DNA from 3 places in the Pseudomonas sp. A39 genome. Region 3 is predicted to be linked to each of the others. Evidence: predicted binding sites of a transcription regulator. Region 3 holds the regulator's gene; each other region holds the start of a gene.
The links. The regulator sigma-54, encoded in region 3, starts transcription at its own class of promoters, with help from an activator protein. The targets are predictions, from matches to a motif close to ANTGGCATNNANNTTGCTNT.
Positions count from the first base shown of each region.

Region 1: the regulator sigma-54 is predicted to act here: its motif matches at 3,955-3,974, upstream of AC3ZU9_RS20880 (circularly permuted type 2 ATP-grasp protein).
Region 2: the regulator sigma-54 is predicted to act here: its motif matches at 6,165-6,184, upstream of AC3ZU9_RS03550 (flagellar hook-length control protein FliK).

Region 1 is NZ_JBYVMD010000029.1:60,068-67,950, reverse strand. It holds gene AC3ZU9_RS20895 (c-type cytochrome) at 1-594, shown strand, start outside; gene AC3ZU9_RS20890 (transglutaminase family protein) at 758-1,561, opposite strand; gene AC3ZU9_RS20885 (alpha-E domain-containing protein) at 1,558-2,508, opposite strand; gene AC3ZU9_RS20880 (circularly permuted type 2 ATP-grasp protein) at 2,513-3,922, opposite strand; gene AC3ZU9_RS20875 (ribonuclease E inhibitor RraB) at 4,339-4,680, opposite strand; gene AC3ZU9_RS20870 (hypothetical protein) at 4,894-5,130, opposite strand; gene AC3ZU9_RS20865 (START domain-containing protein) at 5,234-5,839, opposite strand; gene AC3ZU9_RS20860 (YkgJ family cysteine cluster protein) at 5,893-6,147, opposite strand; gene AC3ZU9_RS20855 (translation initiation factor 2) at 6,310-6,795, opposite strand; gene AC3ZU9_RS20850 (aminotransferase-like domain-containing protein) at 6,900-7,883, opposite strand, start outside.
Region 2 is NZ_JBYVMD010000003.1:148,475-156,357, reverse strand. It holds gene fliG (flagellar motor switch protein FliG) at 1-584, shown strand, start outside; gene fliH (flagellar assembly protein FliH) at 595-1,359, shown strand; gene fliI (flagellar protein export ATPase FliI) at 1,349-2,707, shown strand; gene fliJ (flagellar export protein FliJ) at 2,711-3,160, shown strand; gene AC3ZU9_RS03565 (STAS domain-containing protein) at 3,423-3,728, shown strand; gene AC3ZU9_RS03560 (ATP-binding SpoIIE family protein phosphatase) at 3,725-5,443, shown strand; gene AC3ZU9_RS03555 (Hpt domain-containing protein) at 5,474-5,827, shown strand; gene AC3ZU9_RS03550 (flagellar hook-length control protein FliK) at 6,234-7,574, shown strand; gene fliL (flagellar basal body-associated protein FliL) at 7,796-7,883, shown strand, end outside.
Region 3 is NZ_JBYVMD010000038.1:12,770-20,652, reverse strand. It holds gene AC3ZU9_RS24090 (ZIP family metal transporter) at 1-350, shown strand, start outside; gene AC3ZU9_RS24085 (HPr family phosphocarrier protein) at 387-659, opposite strand; gene rapZ (RNase adapter RapZ) at 676-1,533, opposite strand; gene ptsN (PTS IIA-like nitrogen regulatory protein PtsN) at 1,536-2,000, opposite strand; gene hpf (ribosome hibernation-promoting factor, HPF/YfiA family) at 2,011-2,316, opposite strand; gene AC3ZU9_RS24065 (RNA polymerase factor sigma-54) at 2,479-3,972, opposite strand; gene lptB (LPS export ABC transporter ATP-binding protein) at 4,158-4,883, opposite strand; gene lptA (lipopolysaccharide transport periplasmic protein LptA) at 4,883-5,416, opposite strand; gene lptC (LPS export ABC transporter periplasmic protein LptC) at 5,403-5,975, opposite strand; gene AC3ZU9_RS24045 (KdsC family phosphatase) at 5,984-6,508, opposite strand; gene AC3ZU9_RS24040 (KpsF/GutQ family sugar-phosphate isomerase) at 6,509-7,483, opposite strand; gene AC3ZU9_RS24035 (ATP-binding cassette domain-containing protein) at 7,806-7,883, shown strand, end outside.

The sequences.
Region 1 (7,883 bases), on a different contig from region 3:
TTGAAACCTGAGAGCCACCTGCAAGCCGTTGCCCTCGATGGATTCGCCGCCGAACTCACGGCTGCGCCGCTGCTGGAAAACCACGGTGCACGCGCCTGGCTCGCGGTGGAGGACCCCGCCCAGCCATGGCCCGCACTGGCGGATGGCAAACCGAGTGCCGGGCCGTTCTACCTGGTGTGGACCGACCCACAAGCCGGGTCTATCAGCCCGGAGCAGTGGCCGTTCCAGATCTCCGGGATAAAGCAGTTGAAGACCGTGGCGGAGCGTTTTCCGGCGTTGTTGCCCGACCCGACGCTGGCGGCCAATGACCCGATCAACCAGGGCTTTGCGCTGTTCCAGAAAAACTGCCTGGCCTGTCACCGGCTCAATGGCGCCGGTGATGCGCAGGTGGGGCCGGACCTGAATGTCCCCTATAACCCTACCGAGTATTTTGGCGGTGATTTCCTCAAGCGCTATATCCGTGACCCGCAGAGCCTGCGGCATTGGCCACAGGCGAAGATGCCGGCATTCGCCGCCAGCGTGTTGCCGGACAACGAGCTGGATTTATTGGTTGAGTATCTAAAGCACATGGCCGCGCGTAAACAGCCCTTGTAGTGAGCGGGCTTGCCCCGCGCTGGGCTGCGAAGCAGCCCTGATCCAGGCGCCTCGGCAATACCTGATGCACCGCATTCTGCTTGATCAGGGCCGCTTCGCAGCCCAGCGCGGGGCAAGCCCGCTCACTACAAGCCACAAAACCTCTGGCAGACCCGCGATCACGCTATTGCTGCTGGACGGAAATCACCGGCGTCGGCGCCACGAACACCTTCGCGTGCATCTGCTCATGACCGCCACCGCGACGCATGCCGCGCACCGGGCAGGCATCCAGGTAATCCAACCCTACCGCCAGTTTCAAATGCCGCTCCGGGCGGGCCAGCTGGTTGGTCACGTCAAAGCTGTACCAAGCGTCATCCAGCCAGGCTTCGGCCCAGGCATGGCTGGCCAGGTGCGCGCTGTCCTCGGAATACAAATACCCCGACACATACCGCGCAGGGATCCCCAGGCTGCGTGCGCAGGCCAAAAACGCGTGGGTGTGGTCCTGGCACACGCCCGCACGGCCGGCGAAGGCCTGGGCGGCGCAGGTGTCGACTTCGGTCGCGCCCGGCGTGTAGACCATCGCTTGGTTAAGTGCATGCATCAGGTCGATCAACGCCGTGCGATCGCGACGTTGATGGCAATGCTGGTCGGCAAAGCCGCGCAGCGCTTCATCGGGCTCGGTCAGGCGGGTGCAGCGCAAGAACGGGAAGGCCGATTGGCTCTCGTGTTCGGCCTCGCGCAGTTCGTCGATGTCCACTTGGCCACGCGCACCGATGATGATGGCGTCGTGGGGTTCATCCAGGGTCAGCACATGCAGGATGTTGCCGAACGGGTCCACCTGGGCACGCACCGGACGCGGGAGGTCGAGTTGCCAACTGAGCACATGCTGGCGCTCGCTGTCATGGGGCGTCAGGCGCAGGTACTGGATGCTGGCGCGCACTTGGTCTTCGTAGTGGTAGGTGGTTTCGTGGCTGATGGAGAGTCTCATGCGGCCTCCAGGTAAGAACTGTAGATGGCGTCGCCCAATTGGCGGACCAAGGGGATAAAGTCGGTCAGCCAGGCGTGCAGGCCTTCCTCAAGGATTTCATCAATGGCGGTAAAGCGCAGGCGCGCATCCATCTCGGCGGCCAGGCGCTGGGCCGGGCGGCCGTTGATGCCGGGCAGGCTGGCCAGGATCTGGTCAATCTCTTCGCTGCAGGCACGCAGTGAGCGCGGCACATCGGCGCGCAGCAGCAGCAACTCAGCGACTTGCCGGGCGCCGGGTGCATCGCGATAAATCTCAGTGTAGGCCTCGAACGACGACAAGGCCCGCAGCAAGGCACTCCATTGATAGTAGGCATGCGCAGTGCCATCGGTGACGGCTTCGGCCTGGTCACCGGCCATTTCATAGCGTGCGTCCAGCAAGCGCAGCGTGTTGTCGGCGCGTTCGATAAACGTGCCGAGGCGAATAAAGCGGAAAGCATCGTTGCGCATGATGGTGCCGTAGGTAGCGCCCCGGAACAGATGGGAACGCTCCTTGACCCACTCACAGAACCGACTCATGCCATAACGGCTCAGGCCCTGCTGGGCGATATCACGAATATCCAACCAGGTAGCGTTGATGTTTTCCCACATGTCGGCGGTAATTCGCCCACGCACCGCATGGGCGCTGGCCCGCGCGGCGCCGAGACAACTGTAGATACTGGCCGGGTTGGCCGCATCCAGAGCAAAGAAGTGCAGCAGGCGTTCAGCGTGCAATTCACCGTGACGTGCGTGGTAATCCTCCAGGGTGCCGGTGATCAACAGCGGCATGGCCAGTTCATGCAGGCCATCACCGCGCCCATCCTGGGGCATCAGCGACAGCGAATAGCTGACGTCGAGCATGCGCGCGAGGTTCTCCGCGCGTTCAAGGTAGCGCGACATCCAGTACAAATCCGAGGCAGTTCTACTCAACATGGCATCAGTCCTCGACCACCCACGTGTCTTTGGTGCCGCCACCCTGGGACGAGTTGACCACCAGCGAGCCTTCGCGCAATGCAACGCGGGTCAAGCCGCCGGGGACCACACGGGTTTCCTTGCCGGACAACACGAACGGGCGCAGGTCGATATGGCGGGGCGCAATGCCATTTTCGACAAACGTCGGGCAGGTGGATAAACACAGGGTCGGCTGGGCGATATAGGCGTGGGGCTTGGCCTTGATACGGGCACGGAAGGCTTCGATTTCCGCTGCGGTGGACGCCGGGCCCACCAGCATGCCGTAGCCGCCGGAGCCTTGGGTTTCCTTCACGACCAGGTCGGGCAGGTTGGCCAATACGTGGGAAAGTTCGTCGGGCTTACGGCACTGGAAGGTCGGAACATTCTTCAGGATCGGTTCTTCATCCAGGTAAAAACGGATCATCTCGGTGACGAAGGGGTACACCGACTTGTCATCCGCCACCCCGGTGCCGATGGCATTGGCCAGCACCACATTGCCGGAGCGGTAGGCCGCGAGCAGGCCGGGCACGCCGAGCATGGAGTCCGGGTTGAAGGCCAAGGGGTCGAGAAAGGCGTCATCAAGGCGACGGTAGATCACGTCCACGGCCTTGGGGCCATCGGTGGTACGCATGAAGACGCGGTCATCGCGCACGAACAGGTCGGCGCCTTCCACCAGTTCCACGCCCATTTCACGGGCCAGAAAGGCATGTTCAAAGAACGCGCTGTTGAAGCGACCCGGGGTCAATACCACCACGCTGGGGTTGTCCAGGGGGCTGGAGCTTTTCAGGGTATCCAGCAACAGGTTGGGGTAGTGATCGATGGGCGCGATGCGTTGGGCGGCGAACAGTTCAGGGAACAGGCGCATCATCATCTTGCGGTCTTCGAGCATGTAGCTGACGCCGCTCGGTGTACGCAGGTTGTCTTCCAGCACGTAGTACGTGCCGTCGCCATCGCGTACGAGGTCAACCCCGGAGATGTGGGAATACAGGTCGCGGTGCAGGTCCAGGCCTTGCATGGCCAGTTGGTATTGCTCGTTGGCCAGGACCTGTTCGGCGGGGATGATCCCGGCCTTGATGATGCGTTGTTCGTGATACAGGTCGGCGAGAAACATATTGAGCGCCTTGACCCGCTGGATGCAGCCGCGCTCGACAATCCGCCATTCGCTGGCGGGGATGCTGCGTGGGATGGTGTCAAAGGGGATCAGGCGCTCGGTGCCCTGCTCGTCCCCGTAGAGCGTGAAGGTGATCCCGGCGCGGTGGAACAGCAAATCGGCTTCGCGCCGGCGTTGCGCCAGCAGTTCAGCAGGCGTGTCGGCCAACCAGCGGGCGAACTCGCGGTAATGAGGCCGGACCTGCCCTGCCCCATCGTACATCTCATCGTAATAAGTGCGGATCATGCCGAACTCCTTGTCACCCGGACGCGAGAACCATCGCAAGGCCCGTGCCAGCGGCATAAACACTTAAAAATCAGTGAGTTAAATAAACATAAAAATCTGACCGCACCGTCCTGGTGCGCAGAATGCCCGGTGCACAGCCCCACGCTTCATCGCAATGCGGGCTTTGACTATCAACAGCATAGCCAGAGTTGATTTCACTGCCCGGCCAAGCCTGCGGATAATCACAACCATCTGCTGAACAGGATGCGTCCTACAGGTTCAGCCCACCGCTCTTCCCTTTAGGCCACCCTCTCTGGGTGGCTTTTTTTTGGTGCAGAAAAGTGGGCTACAAGTTCCGAGTAGTTTTCCTACAGCACAAACAAAATCGGCCGACCCAAAGGTCAGCCGATACGCTGTGGTTCTCATACTGCTAACTGCTACATGGGTAACCCACGCACCTCCTGCTTCACGCCCCATCCCTCGATGATCCCACCCAGCGGCTCGACCACCGCCTCAAAGTCTTGCTCGAAGTCTCCTATGCCGTCGTAGGTAGCGAACATGATTTTGCTCAGTTCCAGGTACCAGGCGCCATCGTCGCGCGCACTGACCTGGGCATTCAGGGATTCCCCGCGAAACTCACCCGCAGCCCTGCGCGCCCGTTCCTCATCCGGGAAAATGGCGTAGAACTCGATGGGGTGAAAACGCGAAAAGTCGAAGCCGCCCTCTTTCATGCGGCGCAGAACGTTGGTGCTGATGTCTTCTTGATAGGCTGTGCTCATGAAAAGTGCTCCTCAAATTGATGGATAGACTTTCCGTGCTTCCCGAAGCCCACGCCGTACTGGCGTGGGGACTACGGCAATAACATCACCGCTGGAAAACAAGCATGTAGCTGACAAGACCAGACCTTAGCGATTCATTCGCTGATCTCATTTGCAGAGTAGCGCGAAGCTATCACCTCCACCAGAGGCCCTTTAAGGGTGGACAGGGAATATTCAGGCGGCAGGAGAGATGTCGAGGATCTGGATACTGTTCTGGTCTTTGAGGATCTTGACCGTAGGCTCGGGCTTGCGGCCCTCCAGGTCGTTGAGGTCCAGTTCGGCGGCGACGGGCACCAGTTTGTTGCGAATCATGTGTGCCGCATCTTCGAGGCTGGGCTTCTGGTCACAGGTGAACTGTTCAACGGACTGCACGCCGTGATCATCAACAAAGGTAATCTGCCACTTTTGCATCGGTGCCTCCTCGATAAAACCCGTGTGTGGGCTTACCTCTATCTGGACCTTGGGGGCTTGGCAAACGTTCCACCCAAGGTCGGAGACACCCGATCAACTGCGCTTATTTTTCGGCGTGTTCTTTCAAGGCTTTCAAGGTGTTGAACGGCGCGTCCACCACAAACTTGTTGGCCAACCACGAAGGCACGCTGCCACCTGGTTCGGTGTGCACCTGGTAAGTGACTTCGGTCTGGTTGTCGCCCTTTGGCACCAGTTTCCAGAAACCTTCTACTTGAGCAACCCGTACGAAGCCTTTTTCTTCTGGCTGATAGGTCGGGACCTCCAGCAAAGTTCGGGTCACGCTGCCGTCAGCGCCCTTCGAGGTGGTGATTTTGAGAATCGAGTCACGATTAGTGACGGGGAACGGGGCATTGAACTGGGTGTAGGTGTAGCTGACGTCACCCTCGTGTTTAAGCAGTTTTTGCAATTTGCATTCGTGAATCCATTTGCAGGCACCCACTACGTCTTCCTGCAGCGCAACAATCTTGGCAACCGGCGCCTTAATCGTGGTCACACCGCGATACGCCTTGTACTTGGAGCCGGCCACTTCGCTCAGGGACACCTTGATACCGTCTTCATCCTTGGCGACTTGCCAATCCTCAGCCTGGGCAGTGGCAGCAAACAACACCGTAAAACCGCACAGCACAGCCATTCGTTTCAGCGAACCCATTGTTGTATTCCTTATTGTCGAAGTTCCGAAAAAAGTTCCGATAGTAAAGCCCATCAAGCCGCCGTCATCTGCTCCCACCAGCCGATCAAGCGAATCGCATCGGCCTGGTCGGTGCCGCAGACCTCGATATCCGCCTTGAAATCGCTGCACACCGCCGGTCGCTCCGGTTGCCCGAACAGCAGGCATAGCTGTTCGACCGACAGGTGCAGGCAGCGTTCGCCGGCCGGCTTGCCTTGTGGCATGCCCGGTAATGGCGAACTGATAGAGGGGGCGATGCAGCAAGCGCCACAGCCTTCACGGCAATTCATGACCAGCAGGTCCTCGACGACTCAATGTGGATGGCAGGGCTAGAGTACGCCCTAAAACAGCCGTTTTAAAATGGTCTAACAGGGGTTTTTCGCAGAAAACAAACGTGACTGACCAGTCTGCGACAGATGGTCGGAGGGACACGTCACGTCTGTGGGAAAAGTTTACTGCTTGAATTCGAAATCCAGCGCTGCACCTTCCACATCGCGCCGCTCTTCGTTGCGCAATTGCAGCCTCATCTCATTGCTGAGCAGGCGGCCGTTGATCTGGAATGCACTGTTGTCGGTGGGCTTCTCGCCGAACATCGGCGGCAGCAGGGGCACGCTCTTGGGCTTGGGCATGGTGCCGATGGGCTGCAAGTGCCTGACCATGTCCGAAGGCAGTGACAGGTCCAACTGTGCAGGGGGCAATTGCGTCTGGGCCACTTCACGGGAGGCCTTGGATTTGCTCGCAGCACGTTTTTTGGCAGTGGCCGCGTTCTTCTTCACAGCGGGCGCTTTTTTGGCCGGCGCCGGTTTTTTCGCAGGGGTCTTCTGTTCAGAGCTGGCAGCAGGCTTGGTTTCGCTCACAGGGGCCGCCGCCAACGCTGTGCTGACGTTGCACAGGCTTAACAGGCCAATTACCAGAACAGCGCGAAAAATCTGAGTCATATTGCCTACAGCATTAACGGCAGAGGGCCATATGCTCGCTTGTTGTGCACGGCATGACAAGCGTGGTGATCAGCCCACTGCCGGAGTTGTCCCTTTTTTGCGCCTCAGAGGCCGGCTGCAGTTTCCTGGCATAGCTGGCTGGCCAGCATCCCCAGGGTCATCAGCGCCCGCTCTGCCTCGCGGTTCCACGGCGTACCGCAGTTAAGGCGAATGCAGTGGTTGAACTGTTCTGTGTTGCTGAAAATCAACCCTGGCGCAATGCTGATGCCCTGTTGCAGGGCACGCACGTGCAGTTCCTGGGTATTGACCCGTCCGGGCAAACTGACCCACAGGATAAAACCGCCGGTCGGGCGAGTCATCTGCGTGCCTTCGGGGAAATACTGCTGCACCGCCAGCTGGAACGCGCTGAGGTTCTTGCGGTATTCCTGACGGATGTAGCGCAGGTGCCGGTCGTAGCCGCCATTCTCAAGGTAAGCGGCAACGCCCATCTGCGTGACACTGCACGCGGAGTGGGTGCTGAACATCTGCAGGCGCTGGATTTCCTGCTGGTACTTGCCGGCGATCATCCAGCCGATGCGCACGCCGGGAGACAATGTCTTGGAAAAACTCGAGCAATAGATCACCCGGTCCAGGCGGTCATAGGCTTTCAGGGCCTTGGTGCGGCCGAGCTCGAACATCAGTTCGCCGTAGATATCATCCTCGACAATCTGGATATCGAAATCCGAGGCCAGGCGCAGTAACTGTTTTTGCCGTTCTTCGGGCATGGTGCCGCCGAGCGGGTTGCTCAGGCGCGTGGTCAATACCAGCGCCTTGATCGACCATTGGTTCGCCGCCAGTTGCAGGGCTTCCAGGCTCATGCCGGTGGACGGGTCGCTGGGAATCTCGATGACTTTGAGGCCCAGCAGATCAGCCAGCTGCAGCAGACCGTAATACGTCGGCGACTCAGCGGCAATCAGGTCGCCCGGGCGCGTCAACACCCGCAGTGACATCTGTAAGGCATCGACGCAACCGTGGGTGATCACCACTTCGGAAGGATCCACCACCACACCCGCATCGCGCATGCGGATCGCCACCTGACGGCGCAGCGG
Region 2 (7,883 bases), on a different contig from region 3:
ACCAGGCCGGTGAAGTGCTGGGCCACTTCGACCATAAAGTGCGCCTGGACATTATCCTGCGCGTGTCGTCGCTGAACACTGTGCAGCCGGCGGCCCTCAAAGAACTCAACACGATTCTGGAGAAGCAGTTCTCCGGCAACTCGAATGCCTCGCGTACCACCTTGGGTGGCATCAAGCGCGCGGCCGATATCATGAACTTCCTCGACAGCTCGGTCGAAGGCCAGCTGATGGACTCGATCCGCGAGATCGACGATACCCTGTCCGGCCAGATCGAAGACCTCATGTTCGTGTTCAACAACCTCTCCGATGTCGACGACCGTGGCATCCAGGCGTTGCTGCGCGAAGTGTCCTCCGACGTGCTGGTGCTGGCCCTCAAGGGCTCCGACGAAGGCGTCAAGGAAAAGATCTTCAAGAACATGTCCAAGCGTGCCTCGGAACTGTTGCGCGACGACCTGGAAGCCAAAGGGCCGGTGCGCGTCAGCGACGTCGAAACCGCGCAGAAAGAGATCCTCACCATTGCCCGCCGTATGGCCGAAGCCGGAGAAATCGTTCTCGGCGGGAAGGGCGGCGAAGAAATGATTTAAGGCGCTTTCCATGTCGAACAAAGATGAGGCTCCCAGCGATCTGATTCGCGCGCGGGATGTCGGCGGGTTCGACATCTGGTCGTTGCCCAGCTTCGATCCGCATGTGCCCGAGCCCGAGCCGGAACCGGTTGAAGAGCTGCCGGTGGAAATGGAAGAAGTGCCGCTGGATGAAGTCCAGCCGCTGACCCTGGAAGAGTTGGAAAGCATCCGCCAGGAGGCCTACAACGAAGGCTTCGCCGCCGGTGAAAAAGATGGTTTTCGCAGCACCACCCTCAAAGTGCGCCAGGAAGCCGAGGCGGCGCTGAGCGTCAAGCTGGCCAGCCTGGAGCGCTTGATGGGGGTGCTGTTCGACCCCATTGCCGAGCAGGATTCGCAGATCGAAAAAGCCATGGTCGGCCTGGTCGAGCACATCGCTCGCCAAGTGATCCAGCGCGAGCTGGTGCTGGACTCCAGCCATATCGAAAGCGTGATGCGCGAAGCCCTCAAGCTGCTGCCTCTGGGCGTCGGCAATGTGCGGTTGTACATCAACCCGCAGGATTTCGAACAGGTCAAAGCCCTGCGCGAGCGCCACGAAGAAACCTGGCGCATCGTCGAAGACGCCGCGTTGCAGCCCGGCGGTTGCCGCGTCGAGACCGAACACAGTCGCATCGATGCGACGGTGGAAACCCGCATCAGCCAGATCATGGCCAAGCTGCTGGACCAGGTGCATGAGCAGGTTCTGAACCCCGCCGAGCCTGACCTGAGCGTGGACCTGGACGCCCCCGATGCGCCTTGATCGCACCAGCTTCGCCAAGCGCTTGAGCGGTTACGCCGAAGCCACAGCGTTGCCCGGCCAGCCTATCCTCGAAGGGCGCCTGTTGCGCATGGTCGGCCTGACCCTCGAAGCCGAAGGCCTGCGCGCCGCCATGGGCAGCCGCTGCATGGTCATCAACGACGACAGCTACCACCCGGTGCAAGTCGAAGCCGAAGTGATGGGTTTTTCCGGCAACAAGATTTTCCTGATGCCTGTCGGCAGCCTGGCGGGCATTGCCCCCGGCGCCCGCGTGGTGCCCTTGGCCGACACCGGCCGCCTGCCGATGGGCATGAGCATGCTCGGCCGCGTACTGGACGGCGCCGGTCGCGCGCTGGATGGCAAGGGCGGCATGAAGGCCGAAGATTGGGTGCCGATGGACGGCCCCACCATCAACCCGCTCAACCGTAACCCCATCAGCGTGCCGCTGGACGTGGGCATTCGCAGCATCAACGGATTATTGACGGTCGGTCGCGGCCAGCGTCTGGGCCTGTTCGCCGGTACCGGCGTGGGTAAGTCGGTGTTGCTGGGCATGATGACGCGCTTTACCGAGGCCGACATCATTGTGGTGGGCCTGATCGGTGAGCGGGGCCGTGAGGTGAAGGAATTCATCGAGCACAGCCTCGGCGAAGAAGGCCTCAAGCGCTCCGTCGTGGTCGCCTCGCCGGCGGACGATGCGCCGCTGATGCGTTTGCGCGCCGCGATGTACTGCACGCGCATCGCTGAGTATTTTCGCGACAAGGGCAAGAACGTCCTGTTGCTGATGGACTCGCTCACGCGTTTTGCCCAGGCCCAGCGGGAAATCGCCCTGGCCATTGGCGAACCGCCTGCGACCAAGGGTTACCCGCCGTCGGTGTTCGCCAAGTTGCCCAAACTGGTGGAACGCGCCGGTAATGCCGAGGCGGGCGGGGGCTCGATCACCGCGTTCTACACGGTGCTGTCCGAAGGCGATGACCAGCAGGACCCGATTGCCGACTCGGCGCGGGGCGTGCTCGACGGCCACATTGTGTTGTCGCGGCGTCTGGCCGAAGAAGGGCACTACCCGGCCATCGATATCGAAGCGTCCATCAGCCGGGTGATGCCGGCGGTGGTCACCCCGGAACACATGGCCCGCGCGCAACACTTCAAGCAACTGTGGTCGCGCTACCAACAAAGCCGCGACTTGATCAGTGTCGGCGCTTACGTGGCCGGCGGTGATCGCGACACCGACCTGGCCATCGCCCTGCAACCGCAGCTGGTGACCTACTTGCGCCAAGGCCTCAACGACAAGATCAGCATGGGCGAAAGCGAAGCGCACCTGCAGTCGATCTTCGCCCCCGCGCCGGGCGGCTAAGCCATGGCCAACAGCCGCGCCGCACGCCTGGCTCCGGTGGTGGACATGGCCGAAAAGGCCGAGAAAACCGCCGTTCAGCGCCTGGGTTATTTCCAGGGCCAGGTGCGCCTGGCGGAAAGTAAACTCGGCGATCTGGAGCGTTTTCGCGGTGAATACCAGCAACAATGGATCGAACGCGGCGCCAAAGGCGTATCGGGCCAGTGGTTGATGGGTTACCAGGGCTTTCTCAACCAGTTGGAAACGGCCGTCGGCCAGCAACGCCAGAGCCTGGCGTGGCACCAGAACAACCTCGATAAAGCGCGCGAGAGCTGGCAAGCGGCGTTTGCCCGGGTCGAAGGCCTGCGCAAGCTGGTGCAGCGCTATATCGATGAAGCGCGGGCACTTGAAGACAAACGCGAGCAAAAGCTGCTCGACGAACTCTCTCAGCGCCTTCCACGGCAAGAACAGTATTAAGGCGCGGGCTTACCTGCGATGACACACGCGTGTAGTGAGCGGGCTTGCCCCGCGCTGGGCTGCGAAGCGGCCCTAAAACCTGACACCGCGTTTTACCTGAATAACCCAATGGCCTTTTTGGGGGAGGCTTCGCCCCCCAGCGCGGGGCAAGCCCGCTCACTACAAATAGTGCATAGCCCATACACATTTGATGTGTTGTGTTGCCCATAGCCGGTTCACCTGCTAAACCTTGTGTCATTGCCAATGACAAGGAAGCAGTCGCATGTCAGTCGAGTCAGATGTATCCCTGGATGGGAAGAAGTTGACGATTTCAGTCAAAGGGCGGTTCGATTTCGGTAGCCATCAAGCCTTTCGTGACGCCTACGAGCGGTTTTACAAGGTGCCCGAGATCTACGTGGTGGACTTGAAGGAGACCACGTATATGGACAGCTCTGCGCTGGGCATGCTCCTGCTGTTACGTGACCATGCCGGCGGCGATGAGGCCGAGGTTCAGGTCGTCAACAGCAACTCCGACGTGCGCAAGATCCTCGCCATTTCCAACTTCGACAAATTGTTCGACCTCACTTGAGCGTCCTGGCCCCGGTTGCGCAAGCGCTGAGTGTATTGATCGCTGAAGACAGCGCCGCCGATTTGCTGTTGCTGTCGACCATTATCCGGCGCCAGGGCCACCAGGTGCTCACCGCCACCAACGGTGCGCAAGCGGTCGAGGTGTTCATCCGCGAACGGCCACAACTGGTGTTGATGGATGCGCTGATGCCGGTGATGGACGGCTTTGAAGCTGCGCGGCAGATCAAGCAGTTGGCGGGGGAGGCGCTGGTGCCGATCATTTTCCTCACGTCACTGCGCCAGAGCGAGGCGCTGGCGCAGTGCCTGGATGCGGGGGGTGATGACTTCCTGCCCAAGCCTTACAACCCGCTGATCCTGGCAGCGAAGATCAACGCCATGGACCGTTTGCGCCGCCTGCAGGCCACGGTCTTGCAGCAGCGCGACCTGATCGCCAAGCATCACGACTACCTTCTGCATGAGCAGCGGGTGGCCAAGGCGGTGTTCGATAAGGTCGCTCATTCCGGCTGTATCAATGCCGCGCCGAATATCCGCTACCTGCAGTCGCCCTACGCGCTGTTCAACGGCGACCTGCTGCTGGCCGCCTACACGCCGTCCGGCGATATGCACGTGCTGCTCGGCGACTTCACCGGCCACGGCTTGCCGGCGGCGGTGGGCGCCATGCCCCTGGCGGAGGTGTTCTATGGCATGACCGCCAAGGGCTACGGCCTGGCGCAGACCCTGCGCGAGATGAACGCCAAGCTCAAGCGCATCCTGCCGGTGGACATGTTCTGCTGCGCCACCCTGTTGTGCCTGAGCACGCAGCGGCGGGTGGTGGAGGTGTGGAACGGCGGCATGCCTGACGGGTATGTGCATGAAGTCGCGACCGGCAAGCGTACGCCGCTGGCGTCGCGGCATCTGCCGTTGGGGGTGCTGTCGGCCGAAACCTTTGATGACCGCACCGAAGTCTGGCCCATGGCCCTGGGCGACCGGGTGTTCCTGTTGTCCGATGGGGTACTGGATACCGCCGACGCCAATGACCAACTGTTCGGCGCCGAACGCTTGCAGCAGGTGTTCGCCGCCAATCGCGAGCCTGATCGTTTATTTGAAGCGATCGAACAGGCCCTGGCGGCGTTTCGAGGTGAGGCGCGGGATGACGTGAGCATGGTGGAAATCACCCTGCAAGCCGGGCCGCCACTGCGTGCCAGCGGGCCGTTGTATGCCGACAGCGGGCAGTCGTGCCCGCTGGATTGGTCGGTGAGTTTTGAATTCCGCGCCGAGACCTTAAAGCGTTACAACCCATTACCGTACCTGCTGCAACTGCTGCTGGAGATCCACGGCCTGCGCGAGCAGAGCGGGGCGCTCTACAGCGTGATGGCCGAGTTGTACTCCAATGCCCTGGAGCATGGCGTACTGGGCCTGGATTCGCGGCTCAAGCGCGATGCCGACGGGTTTGCCGAGTATTACCGCCAGCGCAATGACCGCCTGGCGCAGCTTGATAGCGGCCATATACGCGTGCATGTGCAGGTGGTGCCGACCGAGACGGGCGGCACGATGACCCTGCGTGTCGAAGACAGCGGGCTTGGTTTCGACGTGGAACAGGTGCTGGCGCGGCCGCTGGATATCGACCGTCTGTCTGGCCGGGGCTTGAGCCTGGTGCGTCAGTTGAGCAGCGCTGTACGCTGGTCCGATGGCGGGCGCAGTGTCTGCGTGGAGTTTTCCTGGGAGGCTCTGGCATAATCCGTCGATTCTTGATCAAGGAGCGAGCAAGTGGTTGATCTACATCTGGACCCTGATGTGTTGTCGGGTTTGCAGGAAGTCATGGAGGGTGAGTATCCCAAGTTGCTCGATACCTTTCTTGATGACTCCCAGAAACGCGTCGAAGCGTTGCGTAAGGCCAGGGATGATGCCAAGGCGTTGGGGCGGATTGCACATAGTTTCAAGGGGAGCAGTGGGAACCTTGGCGCGGTGCGGTTGGCGCAGTTGTGCCAGCGGCTGGAGGTTGAGTCGGTTGGGGCTGGGGCTGGGATTAGTGATTTGGGGGAGTTGGTGGACCAGATTGATCGGGAGTTTGCGTTGGTGAAGCCGTTGTATGAGACGGAGCGGCAGCGCTTTCAGATTTGAGTTGAGGTTGTGTACATATCCGTTGCTGCGGTAACGGCCACTTAGGGGGGCCGCGCTTACAGTGGCTAACCCGTCGTCCTGCCGGGTTCTTACTGTCGATCTCGGTTAAATGTGGGAGGGGGCTTGCTCCCGATAGCAGTGGGGCAGTTGCAGAGGTGTTAGCTGACACACTGCAATAAGCCCCCTCCCACCGTTTGATCTCCATCCATCAGGTAGATATCAGCCTGCTTATGATCGTGATCTGGGGCACACCGAGCCCAGGCGAGGTGCCGAGTGTTGGGGCGGACCCCTTTCATCCGTTACCCACACAACGGATAGGTACACCGTAAAATCAAAACCTGGCCCAACTCTTGCTCTACCTCTAGATACTGCATCCCCGATCCCCATGCAGTGGAGACCTTTACCTATGCCAGTCGCCCCGAATTCCCTCCTGCAGGCTGCCCCCGCGGCCAAGCCTCAAGCGCCCGCCGCCAATCAACCGGCGGTGGCTGCGGACCCACGGGACAAGGGCCCTGGCTTCGCTCAAGTGTTCGCCAGCCAAGGCGCCAAACCCGCAGCCAAAGCCGACGACAACTCGCCCAAACCCACGCGGGACAAGCCTTCCGACGCCAGCGCCAAGCCGGCATCAGGCAATGACAAGCCTGCCGCCAGCACACCAGCGGTTGCCGATAGCGGCAATACCTTGCCTGCCAGCCCGCCGGCCAAGACCGACGACAGCGCCAGCAAAGATGACGACGCGCCGGCCGATCCGACCTTGGTGCAGCAGCCTCCGGTTGACCCGGTGGTCGACCCGGCATTGATTGCCACCGTCACCCCGGTGGCCGTGCCGGTGCCGGTTGAGACCCCGGCGCCCGTCACCACAGCCAAGGATGACAACACTCAGCCGGTGGTTGCAGCGCCGGTCGCCGCGACCGAGGCGGCCAAGCCGGCCTTCGATCCGGAGGCCGACCCCTTGGACGCCATGCCGGCCGTGCGCCTGGCGATGGAGCAGGGCGGGCATGTGTCGGCCAGCAGCCAGGCCTCGGCGAAGGCCGCACCGGCACCGACCCAGGATCAGCCGACCGCCGCGCAGAACTTTGCCGCTGGCCTGGCCAATATGGTCGACCAGCAAGCGACCAAGGACAGCACCGACCAGGGCGGCGACAAGGCGTTCAGCGGGCTGATCGAAGATGGCCTTAAAGATTTGAAGAACGCCAGCAGCGACACCCGTGTCGATGACTTCGCCAACCGTCTGGCGGCGTTGACGCAAGCGGCCACGCCGAAAACGGCGAACGCTTTGCCGCCGGTGACCAATGCGCCGTTGGCCATGCACCAGAGCGGTTGGACCGATGAAATCGTCAACCGTGTGATGTACCTGTCCAGCGCCAACCTCAAGTCGGCGGAGATCCAGTTGCAACCCGCTGAGCTTGGTCGCCTGGATATCAAAGTCAACATGACCGCCGACCAGCAGGCCCAAGTCAATTTCATGAGCGCCCACCCGGTGGTGCGTGAAGCGCTGGAAAGCCAGTCCGGCCGTCTGCGGGAGATGTTTGCCCAGCAGGGCATGGGGCAGGTGGACGTCAATGTCTCCGACCAGTCCCGTGGCCAGGAGCAGCAGCAACAACAGGCCCAGACCCGTGGCGTGAGCAGCAGCGGCGGTCGGGGTGGCGATAACGGCGACAGCGTTAGCCCTGTTGATGTGGCTGAAGCGGTAGCGCCGGTAACGTCGACGGTGATCGGCTCCAGCGCCGTCGACTACTACGCCTGATCTGATTTTTGCGCCGGATGAAATGTGGGAGGGGGCTTGCTCCCGATGAGGGGTTGTCAGCTGAAACATGGGTGACTGATACACCGCTATCGGGGGCAAGCCCCCTCCCACAATTTGACTTGCCGCGTCCTTACGTCCCCCACTTCAGACAACTCTGGCATAACACTTGCTCTTGCCTTTCCGTAGATCTATGAATCCCCGAATAGTGACGGATTATTGGCATGGCGAAGAGCGACGACGCAGCAAAAGCACCCGCAGGCAAAGGTAAGCTCAAGCTTATCCTGTTGATAGTCCTGGGCCTGCTCCTGG
Region 3 (7,883 bases):
TGCCGGATGCCGACAGCCTTGCCATGGGGATTGCCCTGCAAGACGTGCCCGAAGGCCTGGTGATTGCGTTGGTCTTGGCCGGGGCAGGCATGTCGCGGGTCAAGGCGTTCCTGATCGGCGCGGCGTCAGGTCTGGTGGAGCCCGTGTTTGCTGTGCTCTGTGCCTGGCTGGTAAGCCTGGCAGAAGTGCTATTACCGTTGGGCCTGGCCCTGGCCGCTGGTGCGATGCTGCTGGTCGTCACTCACGAGGTGATCCCCGAGTCGCGCCGCAATGGTCACGAAAAGCTCGCCAGCCTGGGTTTATGCATCGGTTTTTGTTTGATGATGGTGATGGACACGGCGCTGGGGTGAGGTCGTTGCGACTTCATCCCGCTTCAAAGGGTGAGTTTACTCACCCTCATCGAAGTAGTTATTGATCAGCGCCACCAGGGCGTCCATCGCTTCCTGCTCTTGCTCACCTTCTGTCTTCAAGTGAATCTTGGTGCCTTTGCCGGCGGCCAGCATCATCATGGCCATGATGCTTTTGCCATCGACCATGGACTCTGGCGTGCGTCCGGCGCGGATCTGGCAAGGAAACTGTCCGGCAACGCCGACGAACTTGGCTGACGCCCGGGCGTGCAAGCCCAGCTTGTTGATGATTTCAATTTCCAGAGCGGGCATCGCGCAGGTGTTCCTTTCAGCTGAGGTCGCGGTGGCGGACCTGGACGTTCTTGAGGGTTTTTTGCAGCACCTGGCCCAGGCGCTCGGTCAGATAGACGGAGCGGTGGTGACCGCCGGTGCAGCCGATGGCAATGGTGACATAGGCCCGATTGCTGGCAGCAAATCGGGGTAACCATTTGAGCAAGTAGCTGGAAATGTCCTGGAACATCTCCTCCACATCCGGTTGTGCAGCCAGGTAATCGGCGACGGGCTGATCCAGTCCGGACTGATCACGCAGTTCCGGCTTCCAATAAGGGTTGGGCAGGCATCGCACATCGAATACCAAGTCGGCGTCGACCGGCATGCCGCGCTTGAAACCAAACGACTCCACCAGAAACGCCGTGCCTGGCTCCGGTTGGTTCAGCAGGCGCAGCTTGATGGCATCGCGCAGCTGGTACAGGTTAAGGCTGGTCGTGTTGATCTTGAGGTCGGCGAGGTCAATGATCGGTCCCAGCAGCTTGGTTTCATCTTCGATGGCTTCTGCCAGCGAGCGATGAGGGCTGCTGAGGGGGTGACGCCGGCGGGTTTCGGAGAACCGCTTGAGCAGTGTCTCTTCGTCGGCATCCAGGTACAGCACATCGCAATGAATGTGCTTGGCCCGCACTTCCTCGAGCAATTGCGGGAATCGCTCCAGGTGGCTGGGCAGGTTGCGGGCATCAATCGAAACGGCGACCAGGGGTTGAGCCAGTTCGGTGTGGATCAACGCGCGTTCTGCCAATTCCGGCAGCAGGCCGGCGGGCAGGTTGTCGATGCAATAGAAACCGTTGTCCTCAAGAACATTGAGGGCGGTACTTTTACCCGAGCCGGAGCGGCCGCTGACGATGATCAAGCGCATGGTTACTGCCCGTTCTGTTCATCCAGGACAACCTGGTACAGCGCCTCATTGCTGCTGGCGCTGCGCAGTTTGTCGCGTACGTCCTTGCGGTCGAGCATGCTGGCGATCTGCCGGAGCAGTTCCAGGTGCGCATCGGTGGCAGCTTCCGGGACCAGCAGAACGAACAGCAGGTCGACCGGGGCACCGTCGATGGCGTCGAAATCGATAGGGGCGTCCAGGTGCAGCAGGGCGCTGACAGGAGTCTCGCAGCCTTTGAGGCGGCAGTGGGGAATGGCGATGCCGTTGCCAAAACCGGTCGAGCCAAGTTTTTCACGGGCAATCAGTGCCTCATACACAGCTTGCGTATCCAGTTCGGGCACTTCACGGCCGATCAGGTTGGCAATTTGTTCGAGGGCGCGTTTTTTACTGCCGCCCGGCACGTTCACGAGGGAACGGCCGGGGGTCAGGATGGTTTCAAGTCGGATCATGGGGGGAGAGTTAACGACCTGTACCTTGCATCAGGTGCAGATTCTTTTCCTTATGCTTTATGAGTTGGCGGTCCAGCTTGTCGTAGAGCGAGTCGATCGCCGCGTACATGTCTTCATGTTCCGCATTGGCGACGAGCTTGGCATTCGGAACATGCAGGGTGGCCTCGATTTTCTGCTTGAGCTTGTCGACCTCCATGATGACCTGCACGTTGGTGATCTTGTCAAAATGCCCCGCAAGCTTGTTCAACTTGCTTTCGGTGTACTCACGCAGGGGCTTGGTAACTTCCAGTTGGTGTCCACTGATGTTGACTTGCATACAGCTTCTCCTTCGTTGCCAGTGCATAACGCGACGGGTAGGAATACCCGCCACTGGTCTGCATTTTAAAACTGCCTGCGCGTCGATCACGCTGCGTTAAAAACAGGCTGATCGCCGCTCGGCGAGTTTTAAAACGCATCCCGGAACGCTGTGGCCCGTCCGTCACATCAAACGCTTACGCTCGCTGGAAGGCGCGATCCCGAGGGATTCGCGGTACTTGGCGACGGTTCGACGGGCGACCTGAATGCCTTGTGCCTCCAGTAAACCAGCGATCTTACTGTCACTCAATGGCTTTTTCTGATTTTCAGCAGCAACCAGTTTTTTGATGATCGCGCGGATCGCCGTGGACGAGCATTCACCGCCTTCGGAGGTGCTGACGTGGCTGGAGAAAAAGTATTTCAGTTCATAAATACCCCGAGGGGTATGCATGAATTTTTGCGTGGTCACCCGGGAAATCGTTGATTCATGCATGCCGACCGCTTCGGCGATGTCATGCAGCACCAGCGGTTTCATCGCTTCGTCGCCGTACTCCAGGAAGCCGCGCTGATGCTCGACGATCTGGGTGGCGACTTTCATCAGGGTTTCGTTTCGGCTTTGCAGGCTCTTGATGAACCAGCGCGCTTCCTGCAACTGGTTGCGCATGAAGGTGTTGTCGGCACTGGTATCGGCGCGACGTACGAAGCCGGCGTATTGCGGGTTCACCCGCAGGCGCGGCACCGATTCCTGGTTCAGCTCTACCAGCCAGCGCTCGTTGTCCTTGCGCACGATCACATCGGGAACCACGTATTCGGCTTCGCTCGATTCGATTTGTGAGCCAGGACGCGGGTTGAGGCTCTGTACCAGCTCGATGACCTGGCGCAGGTCGTCTTCCTTGAGCTTCATGCGGCGCATCAACTGGCTGTAGTCGCGGCTGCCCAGCAGGTCGATGTAATCGGTCACCAGGCGCTGGGCTTCGGCGAGCCAGGGGGTCTTGGCCGGTAACTGGCGCAATTGCAGCAACAGGCATTCGCTGAGGGTGCGTGCGCCGATGCCGGCGGGCTCGAACTGTTGGATGCGGTGCAGGACGGCTTCGATCTCGTCCAGCTCGATATCCAGCTCCGGATCGAAGGCTTCAAGAATTTCTTCGAGCGTCTCGTCCAGGTAACCCTGATTGTTGATGCAGTCGATCAGGGTCACGGCGATCAAGCGATCGGTGTCCGACATCGGCGCAAGGTTCAGTTGCCACAGCAGGTGGCTCTGCAGGCTCTCGCCAACGGAGGTGCGGGTGGTGAAGTCCCACTCATCATCGTCATTGCTGGGCAGGCTGCTGGCGCTGGTCTGGTAGACGTCTTCCCAGGCCGTGTCGACCGGAAGCTCGTTGGGAATGCGTTCGTTCCATTCGCCTTCCTCAAGGTTATCCACCGTAGGGGCGGTTTCCTGGTAGGAGGGTTCCTGCACGTCGGGATTGGGTTTTTGCTCGATATTATCGGCCAGCGGGTCTGCATTATCGAAGTCGTCGCCTTCCTCCTGGCGTTCGAGCATCGGATTGGACTCCAGGGCCTCCTGGATTTCCTGTTGCAGGTCCAGGGTCGACAATTGGAGCAGGCGGATGGCCTGTTGCAGCTGCGGTGTCATCGTCAGCTGCTGGCCCATTCTCAGGACTAGCGATGGTTTCATGGCAGGGGCTTAACACCTTATTCGCCGGCGCAATGCGCCATCCACGACAGGGCGCGTGAGCGCCAAACATAAGCAAATTATATGCCTGATGTCGGGGGCTTTGCCTAGAGCGCGGTAACAATAAAAATCCGGAGGTTTTCATTGACTCCCGCGCACCTTGGCGAACAGCCGTGACACCACGGTGTTTACAGGCGGAACTCGTGACCCAGATACACTTCCTTGACCAGCTCGTTGGCCAGGATGGTGGCGGAATCACCTTCGGCGATCAGCTGGCCATCGTTGACGATATACGCTGTTTCGCAGATATCGAGGGTCTCACGGACGTTGTGGTCGGTGATCAGCACGCCAATGCCCTTGGCCTTGAGGTGATGGATGATCTGCTTGATGTCGCCCACCGAGATCGGGTCGACGCCCGCAAACGGTTCGTCCAGTAGGATGAACTTGGGCGCAGTGGCCAGGGCGCGGGCGATTTCCACACGGCGACGCTCACCGCCGGACAGGCTCATGCCGAGGTTGTCGCGGATATGGTTGATGTGGAACTCCTGCAGCAGGCTTTCCAGCTCCTTGCGACGGCCGTCACGGTCGAGCTCCTTGCGGGTCTCGAGGATGGCCATGATGTTATCGGCGACCGACAGTTTGCGGAAGATCGACGCTTCCTGCGGGAGATAGCCGATACCGGCGCGGGCGCGGCCGTGCATCGGCTGGTGGCTCACGTCCAGGTCGTCGATCAGCACGCGGCCCTGATCCGCCTGGACCAGGCCGACGATCATGTAGAAGCAGGTGGTCTTACCGGCGCCGTTAGGGCCGAGCAAGCCGACGATCTGGCCGCTGTCGATCGACAGGCTGACGTCGCGCACGACCTGACGGCTTTTATAGGCCTTGGCCAGATGCTGGGCTTTCAGGGTTGCCATTACTCGGCCTTCTTCTTCGGCTGGATGACCATGTCGATCCGTGGACGAGGTGCAGTGACCTTGTTGCCATTGGCGCGACCGGCGTTAGCGATCTGTTTCACGGTGTCATAGGTGATCTTTTCACCTTCCGTGGAGTTGCCGTCCGGGCTGAGTACTTTCGCCTGGTCGATCAGTACGATGCGGTTCTGCTGGGCGTGATACTGGATGGTCTTGCCGTAGCCCTTCATCGGACCGGTATCGGCAGCGGACTGCTTCTGTTCGAAGTAAGCCAGGTTGCCGACCGAGGTCACCACATCAATGTCGCCAGCCGGGGTGCGAGTCAGGGTCACGGTATTGCCGGTGATCTTCATCGAACCTTGGGTGATGATCACGCCGCCGGTATAGGTGGCGACGCCTTGTTTATCATCCAACTGCGCATCGTCAGCCGAGATGTGGATCGGTTGCTGGCTATCGTTCGGCAGAGCCCAGGCGCTCACGCTTCCCAGTGCTGCGCCCAGACCGAGCAAAATAGGGAGAGTTTTAACGAGCCTCATACTGTCCTCTTACGTTCGATAGCAGGTGTATCCTGCTTTCTTTCAAATACGCTTTCATTCCCTTGCCAGTCGATACACCGCCAGCGCCGTCGATTCTAACGTCTTGCTCGGTCTGCGCATATTGCTTCTGCGGGAATACGGTCATGCGACTGCTGGTAATCACGGTCTCACGTTTTTTATCGTCAGTGCGCGCAACGCGCACCGAGTCGATCAGCTCCACCTCGGTACCGTCCGGGTTGACCTCGCCACGTTTGCTGGTGACGTGCCATGGGAACTCGGTACCGCGGTAAATGTTCATGTCGGGGTTGGTCAGCAGGGTGACTTCGCTGGCCTTGACATGTTCGACCTTGTCCGAGGTCATCTCGTACTGCACTTTGCCGTCGGGCAGGAACTGCACGCTCTTGGCATTGGTGGCGTAATAGTCGATAGCGCCTTCGTCAACCTGCGCGGCAGGCTGGTCGAGAAAGCGCTCCGGGCTGATATTCCAGTAGCCCACCGCCAGGAACAGTGCGGCGATGACCCCGAATAACAGGAAGTTGCGAATCTTTTTGCTCAGCATAAAACGCTCTATAAGTAGGCGGCGTGGGCCGCTTCAAGGCTACCCTGGGCTCGCAGGATCAGCTCGCAGAACTCGCGTGCGGCGCCTTCACCGCCACGGGCGGTAGTGATGCCATGGGCGTGCTCGCGAACAAAGGCTGCCGCGTTGGCGACCGCCATGCCCAGGCCCACTCGGCGGATCACCGGCAAGTCGGGCAAGTCATCGCCCAAGTAGGCGACCTGCTCATAGCTTAGGTTGAGTTGGCCAAGAAGCTCGTCCAGAACCACCAGTTTATCCTCGCGGCCCTGATACAGGTGAGGAATCCCCAGGTTTTGTGCGCGACGTTCCACAACGGGGGTTTTTCTGCCGCTGATAATCGCCGTTTGCACGCCCGACGCCATCAGCATCTTGATGCCCTGGCCGTCGAGGGTGTTAAAAGTCTTGAATTCACTGCCGTCTTCGAGGAAGTACAAGCGGCCATCGGTCAGCACGCCGTCAACGTCGAAAATCGCCAGCTTGATGTTTTTACCGCGTTGCAACAGGTCGCTGGTCATTTACATCACTCCCGCACGCAGCAAGTCGTGCATGTTCAGGGCGCCAATCGGGCGGTCGTCGCCATCGACCACCACCAGTGCGCCGATCTTGTGGTCTTCCATGATTTTCAAGGCCTCGGCTGCCAGCATTTCGGGGCGCGCGGTCTTGCCGTGAGGTGTCATCACTGCGTCGATGCTGGCGGTGTGGATATCGATGGTGCGGTCCAGGGTGCGGCGCAAGTCACCGTCGGTGAACACCCCTGCCAGGCGGCCATCGGCTTCCAGGATCACCGTCATGCCCAAGCCCTTGCGAGTCATTTCCATCAGCGCGTCCTTCAGCAGGGTACCGCGCTGGACATGGGGCAACTCATCACCCGAGTGCATGACGTTTTCCACTTTCAGCAGCAGGCGGCGGCCCAGGGCGCCCCCCGGGTGCGAAAACGCAAAGTCCTCGGCGGTAAATCCACGCGCCTCCAGCAGTGCCACGGCCAGGGCATCACCCATCACCAGGGCGGCGGTGGTGGACGAAGTCGGCGCCAGGTTCAGCGGGCAGGCTTCGTGGTCCACGTGAACGTTGAGGTTGACTTCGGCGGCCTTGGCCAGCGTCGATTCCGGGTTGCCGGTGATGCTGATCATCTGGATGCCCAGGCGCTTGATCAGCGGCAACAGGGTCACGATTTCGTTGGTGCTGCCGGAGTTGGACAGCGCCAGGATGATGTCATCCTTGGTGATCATGCCCATGTCGCCGTGACTGGCTTCGGCGGGGTGCACGAAAAACGCGGTGGTCCCGGTGCTGGCCAGGGTGGCGGCGATCTTGTTGCCAACGTGGCCTGACTTGCCCATGCCGACCACGACAACGCGGCCCTTGCTGGCCAGAATCATCTCGCAGGCGCGTACGAAATCTGCGTCGATATGCGCCAGCAAGCCTTCTACGGCTTCAAGCTCGAGGCGGATTGTGCGTTGTGCGGATTGAATAAGGTCGCTGGATTGGCTCATGTCTGAAATCGTATAGCCTGACGAAAAGTCGGCGATTATAACGGTAATGATCAATTCCCTCACGCAAGTTCGTCAGGGTTTGTTCGCGGTGCGCTTGGGATTCCCTCCTTAGTAACATAGCTGGCAACGTTTTTTCCCTGTCCTGGATCTGAACAAGCACTGTTCCGGCCTTGGGCGCCCTGTACCAGCAGTGATATAGTTCGCCGCCAGTTCGGTCCGCTCTGCCCATGTGGCCATCGATTGCGCAACTATTGTGCGGCTGATGCAAACGTTTGTCGCAAGCGTGGTGTCTGAGTGAGAGGCTGCATCCCAAGGAGTTTAGATGAGTGCCGATAACGCCTACGCGGTCGAGCTGAAGGGACTGACCTTCAAGCGCGGGACGCGCAGCATCTTCAATAAC